4 regions of the Serratia sp. 121840015-1 genome follow, and region 4 is predicted to be linked to each of the others. Evidence: predicted binding sites of a transcription regulator. Region 4 holds the regulator's gene; each other region holds the start of a gene.

Region 1 (2,945 bases), on a different contig from region 4:
GAGGTGATACTGTTGCCCGGCATGTACAGCGAAGCGCTGTCGAGCTGGTAGGTGTTACCGATGATAAAGGTCACCGCCATGGTTTCCCCCAGCGCGCGGCCCAGGCCCAACATCACGCCGCCGATGACGCCGTTTTTGGTGAACGGCAGCACGATGCGCCAGATGACTTCCCAGGTGGTGCAACCGATGCCGTAGGCCGACTCTTTCATCATCACCGGCGTCTGTTCGAACACGTCGCGCATGACCGCGGCGATGTAAGGAATGATCATGATCGCCAGGATCACCCCGGCGGCCAGAATGCCGATGCCGAAGGCCGGGCCGGAGAACAGCTCGCCGACGATCGGAATGCCCGACAGCACTTCGCCCACCGGCGTCTGGAAGTATTCGGCGAACAGCGGGGCGAACACGAACAGGCCCCACATGCCGTAGACGATGCTCGGGATGGCCGCCAGCAGCTCAATGGCGATGCCCAGCGGCCGCTTCAACCAGTTCGGCGCCAGTTCGGTCAGGAACAACGCGATGCCGAAGCTCACCGGCACGGCGATGATCAGCGCGATAAGCGAGGTGACCACGGTACCGTAGATCGGCACCAGCGCGCCGAACTGCTCCGCCGGCGCGTCCCACTCTTTGGTCCACAGGAAAGCGAAGCCGAATTTCTGCATGCTTGGCCAGGAGGCGAAGATCAGCGAAACGATAATGCCGCCCAGCAACAATAGGGTAATCAGCGCAGCCAGTCTCACCAGCGCGCTGAAAATGATGTCACCGTTTTTGCCCGGTGCTTTGATGGTCGGCTTGTACTCAGCCATAGATTACTCTCTGTTTGAACCCTGGCAGCCCCAACCGGGATCGGAGCCTGAAGAACTGTGTGGGGCGCGGCGAGCCCGCGCCCCTGCGTTGTTAGTACAGCGCTTTACCTGAACTGTCTTTTACGTTGGTTTTCCAGGCCGCGCGCACCTGCTCAACCACTTCTTTCGGCAGGGTGGCGTAATCCAGCTCGTTAGCCTGTTTGCCGCCGGTTTTGTAAGCCCAGTCGAAGAACTTCAGCACTTCGGCGCCCTGAGCAGGGTTTTTCTGCTCTTTGTGCACCAGGATGAAGGTGGTGGAGGTGATTGGCCACACGTTGTCGCCTTTCTGGTCAGTCAGATCCTGAGCGAAGGTCTTGCTCCAATCCACGCCTTTGGCCGCGTTGCTGAAGCTCTCTTCAGTCGGGCTGACCGGTTTGCCGTCGGCGGAAACCAGCTTGGTGTAAGCCAGGTTGTTCTGCTTGGCGTAAGCGTATTCTACGTAGCCGATAGAGCCTGGCAGACGCTGAACGAAGGCGGCGATGCCGTCGTTGCCTTTGCCGCCCAGACCGGTCGGCCAGTTAACGGTAGAACCGGCGCCAATCTTTTCTTTCCACTGCGCGTTGGCCTTGGACAGGTAGCTGGTGAACACGAACGAGGTGCCGGAACCATCGGCGCGGCGCACCACGGCGATGTTCTGGTCAGGCAGTTTCACGCCAGGGTTCAGCTTGGTGATAGCCGGGTCGTTCCATTTTTTGACGTTGCCCAGGTAGATATCGCCCAGGGTTTTACCGTCCAGAGTCAGTTCGCCGGATTTAATGCCCGGGATATTCACGGCCAGCACCACGCCGCCAATCACGGTCGGGAACTGGAACAGGCCGTCGGCCGCCAGCTTGTCGTCAGACAGCGGGGCGTCGGAGGCGCCAAAGTCAACGGTGTTGGCCACGATTTGCTTCACGCCGCCAGAGGAGCCGATGCCCTGATAGTTAACTTTGTTGCCGGTTTCTTTCTGATAAGAATCTGCCCACTTGGCGTAAACCGGAGCGGGGAATGTCGCACCTGCACCGGTCAGGCTGGCAGCAGCGAACGCGGACACGGCGGTCAGGGAGAAGGTCGCTGCCACAATACTGGCGACGGTGGTACGCATCAGTTTCATAATCCCTCCTAATGGGATATTTAAAATCGACTTCGAGTCGTTTTAATCAGAGTAAGTATTGCTGCAGGAGGGAAAATAGGACAGTTTGGTGACAGAAAAATGTACGCAATATGACAGTTATATTACAGTGCATTTGAGGGGTGGTGATTTATATAAAAATCAACTTGTTAAATCAAAAACAGCGCAATAGCCAAGCAATAAAAAAACCGTTTGGCCACGCCCTATCCGCTTGAATATGACAACGTTTATCCCTGAATCGGCGCCGCTGTCATCTTTCGCGTTACTCATGAAAAAAGCCGGCGCTAAGGCCGGCTTTTGCAGTTTACCTGCGGCAGATTACTCTACGGTGACAGACTTCGCCAGGTTGCGCGGCTGGTCAACGTCGGTGCCTTTGATCAGCGCCACGTGGTAAGACAGCAGCTGCAACGGCACGGTGTAGAAGATCGGCGCCACGATTTCCTCGACGTGCGGCAGAGGAATGATGGTCATGCCTTCGCTGCTGACGAAGCCAGCGTCCTGATCGGCGAACACATACAGCTGGCCGCCGCGCGCGCGCACTTCTTCAATGTTGGACTTCAGCTTTTCCAGCAGTTCGTTGTTCGGCGCCACCACAATCACCGGCATATCGGCGTCGATCAGCGCCAGCGGGCCGTGTTTCAGCTCGCCCGCCGCATAAGCTTCGGCATGAATATAGGAGATCTCTTTCAGCTTCAGCGCCCCTTCCATGGCGATCGGATACTGATCGCCGCGGCCGAGGAACAGCGCATGGTGCTTGTCGGAGAAGCCTTCCGCCAGCGCTTCGATCTCTTTATCCATCGACAGCATCTGCTCGATGCGCGCCGGCAGCGCCTGCAGGCCGTGCACGATCTCCTGCTCCACGCTTTCTGCCATGCCTTTCAGGCGGCCCAGGCGCGCCACCAGCATCAGCAGCACGGTGAGCTGCGTGGTGAAGGCCTTGGTCGAGGCTACGCCGATTTCCGTGCCGGCCTTGGTCATCAATGCCAGAT
Region 2 (2,945 bases), on a different contig from region 4:
GTGAGGCGTTGGTGTAATCGGTAACGTGTACGCGGCCCTGGGTCATTTTCCACACCAGCCAGGTATCGACGGTGCCGAACAGCAGTTCGCCGCGCTTGGCGCGCTCGCGGGCGCCTTCGACGTTGTCCAGGATCCACTTCACCTTGGTGCCGGAGAAGTACGGGTCAACCACCAGGCCGGTGTTGTGACGGATGTACTCTTCCAGGCCGTCGCGCTTGAGCTTCTCGCAGATGTCGGCGGTGCGGCGGCACTGCCAGACGATGGCGTTGTAAATCGGCTTGCCGGTCTCTTTTTCCCAGACGATGGTGGTTTCGCGCTGGTTGGTGATGCCAATGCCGGCGATCTGATCGGAACTGATGTCGGCTTTCGCCAGCACTTCTACCAGCGTCGAGCTTTGCGACGCCCAGATCTCCATCGGGTCGTGCTCAACCCAGCCGGCCTTTGGATAGATCTGCGGGAATTCGCGCTGCGATACCGCAACGATGTTGGCGTCGTGATCGAGCACGACGGCGCGTGAACTGGTGGTCCCTTGGTCGAGTGCGACAATGTATTTTTTTTCTACAGTCATGGTAATTATCCTGCTGTTGTTAACCGTGTAAAACTGCACCCATCACGCTTTGCGCTGCTGGGTCTTGGCATCAGGCTCTTCTTCCGTCACGCAGACGTCGCACGGCAGGTGGCGGCCAATCAGCGCGCGGTAACCGAAAGCGCCCAGGCCACAGCCGACGATAGGGGCGAAGATCGGCACCAGGAAGTACGGGATGTCCCGTGCGCCGGTGAAGGCGACTTTGCCCCAGCCGGCCAGGTAGGCAAACAGTTTCGGCCCGAAGTCACGCGCCGGGTTCAACGCAAAGCCGGTCAATGGTCCCATGGAGGCGCCGATCACGGCAATCAGAATACCGATCAGCAGCGGGGCCAGCGGGCCGCGCGGAATGCCGTTGCCGTCGTCGGTCAGCGCCAGGATCAGGCACATCAGAATGGCGGCGATCACCGTTTCTACCAGGAAGGCCTGGCCGACGGAGATGTGCGCGTTAGGGTAAGTCGAGAAGATGCCCGCCAGTTCGAGGCTTTCGTTGCTGCCGCGCACCATGTGGTGAGCCGCTTCAAAGTCGAAGAACAGGGTGTAGTACAGCCCATAGACCAGGGCAGCGGCGCAGAAGGCACCGGCGACCTGTGCAATGATGTAAGGCACCACTTTGCGCCCGTCGAAGCAGGCGAACAGCCACAGAGCGAGGGTGACCGCAGGGTTGAGATGCGCGCCGGAAATGGCGGCGGTCAGATAGATGGCCATGGCGACGCCCAGGCCCCAAATGATGCTGATTTCCCACTGGCCGAAGCTGGCGCCCGCCAGTTTCAGCGCGGCAACGCAGCCTACGCCAAAGAAGATCAGCAGCGCCGTGCCGAGGAACTCGGCGATGCACTGGCCTTTTAATGTCGGACTGGTGGTTTGGCTCATAATGTTGTTGTCCTGCAAAACGGCGGTTGTTGGTTTATAGGCTCAGTTGGGTATACATCCGGCCTATGGGCACAGTTTTTTTCATCTCGTCCAATTATTGAATAAGGACGTGATGTAAATTTATCGTTAACGAACATAAACGAGAAATAGCGAAATCAAAATGTGTGTGGCGCGTCATAAAATTGAGCGATTTCGCGTCGTTTAGTGTTCTTTCTGAGCCATAAAAGTGTGATCTGACCAGTGGTTTGGCGAGGGTTGTTAACAACTCGCGGCGGTGGCGGCGGGGATTTTCAGTTTTTGCTGATGGCGGGGGCAGGAAAATTGCAACAGACTGCGCGATGATCCGGTATGTTGCTAGACAGGCGGAGACTGGCTACTTACAATCGTTTTTAACGAATCGAGACTGGCGCGCCTTCCGTAACGGCGCGCGTCACTGAGCGCGATGCAATATTCGCAGTAGCTGCAGCCGACGTTGCGGCCGCTACTTATAGATGTACGCCTTGCTATCATGAGGGGACTGAAGCATGTCATTTGAAGTATTTGAGAAACTGGAAGCAAAAGTACAGCAGGCGATTGATACCATCACCTTGTTGCAGATGGAAATTGAAGAGCTGAAAGACAAAAACAACTCTCTGTCGCAGGAAGTTCAGGCTGCCTCCGGCAACCACGAAGCGCTGGTGCGCGAAAACCAACAGCTGAAAGAAGAACAGCACGTATGGCAAGATCGCCTGCGCGCTCTGCTGGGCAAAATGGAAGAGGTCTGATTCCTCACGCCATGCAGCAACGAAAAGGGCGCCTCAGGCGCCCTTTTTCATGACCGAAAATCACTCGATGTCGAGCGGGTCTTCGGAGAGGATGATGCCGGTGTTGTCGGCATACAGGTGATCGCCGGAGAAGAAGGTGACGCCGCCGAAGTTGACGCGGATATCGCTTTCGCCCACGCCTTCGCTCACGGCACCCACCGGGATCGCCGCCATCGCCTGAATGCCGATGTCGAGTTCTTCCAGATCGTCCACCTGACGCACCGCGCCGTACACCACGATGCCTTCCCATTCGTTCTGGGCGGCCAGGCGCGCCAGTTCGGCGTTGATCAGCGCCCGGCGTACCGAACCGCCGCCGTCGACCAACAGCACGCGGCCGCGGCCGTTTTCTTCAAGCAGATCGAACAACAGGCCGTTATCCTCAAAGCATTTCACCGTGGTGATCTGCCCGCCAAATGAAGTACGCCCGCCAAAATTGGAGAACAGAGGTTCAACAACGTTCACCTCTTCATGATAGATGTCGCAAAGTTCGGAAGTATCGTATTTCATAGGATTTTACGTCTGTTTGCCGCTGGAATGTTCAGTATATCCCTTTATTCGCCCTGTTGGCAAAATCATCAGTTTTTAACTGAGCGCCACGCCGATGGCGAACAGCAGGTTGGCCAGCAACGCCGCCTTGACCATGTGTTCCAGCATCGGCCGCATGCCGACCGGCGTCGGATCGCGCA
Region 3 (2,945 bases), on a different contig from region 4:
GTCGAACACGAGCACCTCAAGCCGCAGGACATCAAGCTCATCAACGTCAACTTCCAGCTGACCAGCGCCCTGCTGGCGGGCCAGGTCGATGCGGTGATCGGCGGCTACCGCAACATCGAAGCGCTGGAGCTGAAGCTGCAGGGCAAGACGCCGGTGGTGTTCAACGTCGAAGATTACGGCGTGCCGGCCTACGACGAGCTGATCATCGTCGCCCACCGCGATGCGGTGAACGAGCCGAAAATCCGCAAGTTCCTCGCCGCGTTGAAGCAAGGCAGCGACTACCTGCATGCGCACCCGCAGGACACCTGGCTGGCGTTCGCCAAGGCGCACCCGGAGCTGAATACCGAGCTGAACAAACAGGCGTGGCAAGCCAGCCTGCCGCTGTTCGCACGCGATCCGGCCAAGCTGGATCGGGCACGCTACCAGGCTTACGAACAGTTCCTGTTCGACAACAAGCTGATCAAGAAAATCACGCCGGTGGAACAGTACGCGGTGGAGCTGGACTGATCACGCCGAGGCGGCCGGTGGCGCCACCGTCACCTCGCCCTGGCCGCTGCGCTGCAAGGCCGCCTTCACCAACCCGTTGGTCTTGCAGCGCTCGATAAAATCGTTCACGTAGGCGGCGCCCTGAGTTTTTTGCCGCGGCACCGCCATCGCCTGCCGGATGGCGGTGAAGTGCCCCTCCAGCACCCGGTAGCCGGGATGGGCGGCCGCAGCGGCCAACAGCGGCTGGCGCACGCCGGCCGCCGCCTCCAGCCCCCGTTCGAAAAACAGCGCGATCGCCTCGGCGGAGGTTGCCGCCCGCACCAGCTGCGCCTGCTGCAGCGTGCGCGATAAAAACAGATCGTACGCCGCCCCCTGGCCGACCGCGATGCGCACCTCCGGCCTGTCGAGCTGCGCCACCTCAAAGTAAGGCGCGTCGTTCGCCACCAGATAGGTTCCCTCGATGATCACGTAGGGCTCGCTGAAGGCGATCTGCGCCGCGCGCACCGGCTCGATGGCCATAAACGCCAGGTTCCAGGCGCCGCTGTCCAGGTCGGCGAACACCTTGCCCGCCGCGTCATAGGTGACCAGTTCGAGCGCCACGCCCAGTTCCTGGGCCAGCGCGGCGGCCAGCTCCACCGAAGCGCCTTGCGGTTTGCCACCGGCCCCGGCCTGTGCCAGCACCGGATTGCCGTAGTTGATCGCCGCGCGCAACACGCCTTGCGGGGCCAGATCGTCGAGTACCGCGGCGGGAATCGTCTGCATACTTCCTCCTGAATGGCTGATGGGCGCACCGTCGTGGCGCTCATTAAGCGTAGAGCGAAACCTCCGACCAGCAAGCTTTCGCCGCCGAGGCCGCCGTCGGCGTGATTAACGTCACACTATTGTCATAAAAATGTACAATAGCCGCCGCTCGTCGGCCGTAGCGGGAGATCGCGCGTTGTTCCGCCGCCGGCAATAGGCTATACCCTTCACTTTTCGCGCCGCGGCACGCTCGGCGGCGCAAACCAGGGCAGCAACGGTTTTATTTCAATCAGACAAGGTTTGGCGGATGGTTTTAGCAGTCGTTTCGTTTGTTCTCTTTTTGGCGTCGATTTTGATTTATCGCACCCGGGCCGCCGCCAACCGCTGGTGGTTCGCCATTCTGCTGACGCTGCTCGGCAGCTATCTGGTGCTGAACGTCATCCTGATCGCCAGCAACTACTTCACCGGCGACGGCATCACCGACGCGGTGATTTACACCGTCACCAGCAGCCTCAAAGGCGCGGGCATCAGCAAATACGTGCTGCCGTTTATCGGCCTGCTGGCGGCGTTGGGGCTTATCTTCGCGGTGCTGGCCCGCAGCCTGCTGCGCCGCAAGGCCAAAGGCAGCAGCGTGGCCTACAGCGTCGTCGCCGTGCTGCTGGCGCTGTTCTCGGTCGGCACCACCCCGGCGTTTCAGGACATCTCGCTGCTGGTCAAGAGCCAGATCGTCGGCGATACCGCCGATTTCACCACCTACTACAAGGCGCCGAAAAAGACCGTGCAGGGCAAGCGGCCGAACCTGGTGTACATCTATGCCGAGAGTCTGGAGCGCACCTACTTCGATACCGAGCTGTTTCCCGGCCTGGCCGACGAGCTGAACGCCCTGCGCACGGACAGCATCGATTTCAGCAACACCCAGCAGCTGCCGGGCACTGGTTACACCATCGCCGGCATGGTCGCCTCGCAGTGCGGCATTCCGCTGTTCGCGCCCTTCGACGGCAACGCCTCCAGCGCGGTCTCCACCTTCTACCCGGAGAACGTCTGCCTGGGCGACGTGCTGAAGGCCGCCGGCTACAGCAACTATTTCTATCAGGGCGCCGAGCTGGCGTTCGCCGGTAAAGACACCTTCCTGAAATCCCACGGCTTCGACCACGTTTACGGCTTCAAAGAGCTGCGCGAACAGGTCGCCGATCCGAGCTACAAAAACGACTGGGGCTGGTACGACGACAGCGTGCTGGACGTGGTGTACGGCAAGTTCGTCGAGCTGTCCAGGCAGCGCCAACCCTTCTCGCTGTTCACCCTGACCGTCGACACCCATCACCCGGACGGCTTTATCTCCGCCGGCTGCAGCAAAAAGAGTTACGCCTGGCAGAACAAGGAAAACCGCTCGCTGAGCGCGGTGGCCTGCAGCCAGCAACACATCGCCGCGCTGATCGACAAGATCAAACGCTCGCCCTATTTCAGCAATACCGTGATCGTGGTGTCCTCCGATCATCTGGCGATGAACAACACCGCCTACGATATCCTGACCAAACAGAAGCGCCGCAACCTGTTCTTTATCATCGACGGCACCCGGCCGCTGGCGGAGCAGCGCAACGAGAAGCGCAGCACGCTGGACAACGGCGCCACGGTGCTGGACGTGATGGGCGGCGACAACTACATCGGCCTCGGCCGCAGCAGCCTGTCGGCGCCGTCGCTGTCTACGGTGTTCCTGAACA
Region 4 (2,945 bases):
CGGTGTGGCGGGTCATCAGTTCATTCTGGCTCGGCGTGACGTTGAGACGCGGCGTCTGGTGGTACAGCGCCAGGCAGATGGCGTCCAGCAGGGTGGTTTTGCCCGCGCCGGTCGGGCCGGTAATGGCGAACAGGCCGTTGCTGGCGAACGGCTCGGCGGTGAAGTCAATTTTCCACTCGCCCTGCAGCGAGTTGAGGTTTTTTAACCGCAGGCTGAGGATCTTCATGGGTGGGTCTCCTCAGGATTGTGCTGCACCGCATCGACCACCTGGCGGAACAGTTGATGCATCCGCCGTTGGCGCGCTTCGGGCATGTCGGCCTCCTGCGCCAGGCGCCGTTCGAACACCTCGTTGACGCTCAGCTCGTTCAGCGTTTCCTTGTCCTGCTGCGCGATCGCCTGGCGGCGTTGCTCCTTGCTGCGCCGCAGCAGCACCACTTCCACCGGCAGCTCATCCGCCATCAGCTGGATACGGCGCTGGATATCGCTGAGGTAGTCCTGCGTCGCCACTTCGATATCCAGCCACACCGGCAGCTCGCCGGCATAGTCGGCAAATTGCTGCAGCTGCCGTTCGATCTCGGCCAGATCGCCTTTGATCAGCTGCATGGGCTGGAACTGCGGGATCGTTAACGCTTCTACCTGCTGCAGGGCACCGTCGGTGAAATCCACTAGGAAGACGCTTTTGGCTTTGCCCAGTTCATCGAAGCTGAGCGGAATCGGTGAGCCGCTATAGCGAATATGTTCCGACTTGGCGACGTTCTGCGCGCGGTGAATGTGGCCCAGCGCGATGTAATCGGCAGGGGGGAAGGCCTGCGCCGGGAAGGCGTCCAGGGTGCCGATATAGATGTCGCGCACCGAGTCGGAGGTGGTGACGCCGACGGTGGTCAGGTGGCCGGTGGCGACGATCGGCAGCGGCAGGCCCAGCTGCTCGCGGCGTTCGCAGGCCGCCTGATACAGCGCTTGGTAATGTTCGGCAATGGCTTCCTGCAGCGCCTGCTGTTTCTGCGCGCCGGATTCGCCGGCGCGGCTGGTGAGCAGATCGCGCGGCCGCAGAAAAGGAATGGCGCACAGCACGGCGCCCGGCTGGCCGTCGCGCCGGTTAAGCACCACGATCTGCTGCTCAAGGGAGCCCTGCGCACTCGCGATCACCGTGGTGTTCAGGCAAGAGAGCAGTTCCCGCGATTCGTTCAGCGTCGCTACCGAGTCGTGGTTGCCGCCCAACACCACCAGTTGGCAGCCGGTGCGCTGCAGTTCCACCACGAAGCGGTTGTACAGCTCGCGGGCGTAGCTGGGCGGCGAGCCGGTATCGAATAGGTCCCCGGCGACGATCAGCGCATCCACCTGCTGCTGCTCGATCTGTTCGATCAGCCAGTTCAGAAAAGCCTGGTGCTCGGCGGCGCGGCTTTTGGTGAAAAAGTACTGGCCAAGATGCCAGTCAGAGGTGTGGATCAGGCGCATGACACTCCCGGATGCAAAGGTAATGGCGATGATTATAAAGGCCGCGGCGGCGCCTGTCCCGGCGCAATGGCGACGACTACGGAATGATTTTTCTTTGCACCGGGAAATAATCGCTATGCTTACTGCCTATAACAGCCGCTTTTTTTCATAAAAGTGTCACAAAACTGACGCATAATGGCGCCCGCAAAGTCGCTAACACATTGGCAGGATTGACGATGGCAAGACGCATACTGGTGGTGGAAGACGAAGCGCCGATCCGTGAGATGGTGTGCTTTGTGTTGGAACAGAATGGTTACCAACCGTTGGAAGCCGAGGATTATGACAGCGCCGTGACGCGCCTGTCTGAGCCGTTCCCTGATTTGGTGTTGCTCGACTGGATGTTGCCCGGCGGTTCCGGCATTCAGTTTATCAAACATATGAAGCGCGAAGCGCTGACCCGCGATATTCCGGTCATGATGCTGACCGCGCGCGGCGAAGAGGAAGACCGCGTGCGCGGCCTGGAAGTGGGGGCGGATGATTATATCACCAAGCCGTTCTCGCCCAAGGAGCTGGTGGCGCGCATCAAGGCGGTCATGCGCCGCATTTCACCGATGGCGGTGGAAGAAGTGATTGAAATGCAAGGGCTGAGCCTGGATCCGTCCTCCCACCGCGTGATGGCTAACGATCAGGCGTTGGACATGGGGCCGACCGAGTTCAAGCTGCTGCACTTCTTTATGACCCACCCAGAGCGGGTTTATAGCCGTGAGCAGTTGCTTAATCACGTCTGGGGCACTAACGTTTATGTGGAAGACCGTACCGTTGACGTGCATATCCGTCGGCTCCGCAAGGCGTTAGAAACCAGTGGGCATGATAAAATGGTTCAAACCGTTCGGGGCACCGGCTACCGGTTCTCAACGCGCTACTGATCGCGCCGCGCTGGAGAATATGTCGTGTTAGAACGTCTGTCGTGGAAGAGGCTGGCTCTGGAGCTGGCTCTTTTTTGTCTGCCCGCCTTACTGCTGGGGCTGATTTTCGGTTATCTGCCCTGGTTCCTGCTGGCCTCCGCGCTGGCTGCGCTGGTGTGGAATTTCTACAACCAGCTCAAACTTTCCCATTGGCTGTGGATCGACCGCAGCATGACGCCGCCGCCCGGCCGCTGGAGCTGGGAGCCGCTGTTCTATGGCCTGTATCAGATGCAGCAGCGCAATCGCCGCCGCCGGCGTGAGCTGGCGCTGCTGATCAAGCGCTTTCGCAGCGGGGCCGAATCGCTGCCTGATGCGGTGGTGATGACCACCGTCGAAGGCAATATCTTCTGGTGTAATGGGCTGGCGCAGCATCTGCTCGGCTTTCGCTGGCCGGAAGACAACGGCCAGCACATCCTCAACCTGCTGCGCTATCCGGAATTCAGCCACTACCTGCAACAGCAGGAGTTCTCGCGCCCGCTGACGCTGCAGCTGAACAATGAACACTACGTCGAATTCCGCGTAATGCCTTACTCCGAAGGGCAGCTG

Evidence for each region. Region 4 encodes PhoB, which activates phosphate uptake and scavenging genes when phosphate is short. Its sites were predicted from a motif close to CTGTCATAAAACTGNCNNAT; they were not measured.
Region 1: a site for PhoB is predicted at 2,014-2,033, ahead of pstS (phosphate ABC transporter substrate-binding protein PstS). Genes of this name have one in related genera too.
Region 2: a site for PhoB is predicted at 1,628-1,647, ahead of ACUXAC_RS24340 (MIP/aquaporin family protein). Genes of this name have one in related genera too.
Region 3: a site for PhoB is predicted at 1,368-1,387, ahead of opgB (phosphatidylglycerol--membrane-oligosaccharide glycerophosphotransferase). Genes of this name have one in related genera too.

The regions. Positions count from the first base shown of each region.
Region 1 covers NZ_JBSEYF010000006.1:29,327-32,271, reverse strand. Annotated here, with positions in the region: gene pstC (phosphate ABC transporter permease PstC) at 1-806, opposite strand, end outside; gene pstS (phosphate ABC transporter substrate-binding protein PstS) at 898-1,938, opposite strand; gene glmS (glutamine--fructose-6-phosphate transaminase (isomerizing)) at 2,275-2,945, opposite strand, start outside.
Region 2 covers NZ_JBSEYF010000008.1:32,944-35,888, reverse strand. Annotated here, with positions in the region: gene glpK (glycerol kinase GlpK) at 1-568, opposite strand, end outside; gene ACUXAC_RS24340 (MIP/aquaporin family protein) at 611-1,456, opposite strand; gene zapB (septal ring assembly protein ZapB) at 1,981-2,220, shown strand; gene rraA (ribonuclease E activity regulator RraA) at 2,281-2,766, opposite strand; gene ACUXAC_RS24325 (1,4-dihydroxy-2-naphthoate polyprenyltransferase) at 2,842-2,945, opposite strand, start outside.
Region 3 covers NZ_JBSEYF010000001.1:682,782-685,726, reverse strand. Annotated here, with positions in the region: gene ACUXAC_RS03335 (ABC transporter substrate-binding protein) at 1-507, shown strand, start outside; gene ACUXAC_RS03330 (transporter substrate-binding domain-containing protein) at 508-1,248, opposite strand; gene opgB (phosphatidylglycerol--membrane-oligosaccharide glycerophosphotransferase) at 1,535-2,945, shown strand, end outside.
Region 4 covers NZ_JBSEYF010000003.1:118,930-121,874, forward strand. Annotated here, with positions in the region: gene sbcC (exonuclease subunit SbcC) at 1-226, opposite strand, end outside; gene sbcD (exonuclease subunit SbcD) at 223-1,455, opposite strand; gene phoB (phosphate response regulator transcription factor PhoB) at 1,671-2,360, shown strand; gene phoR (phosphate regulon sensor histidine kinase PhoR) at 2,385-2,945, shown strand, end outside.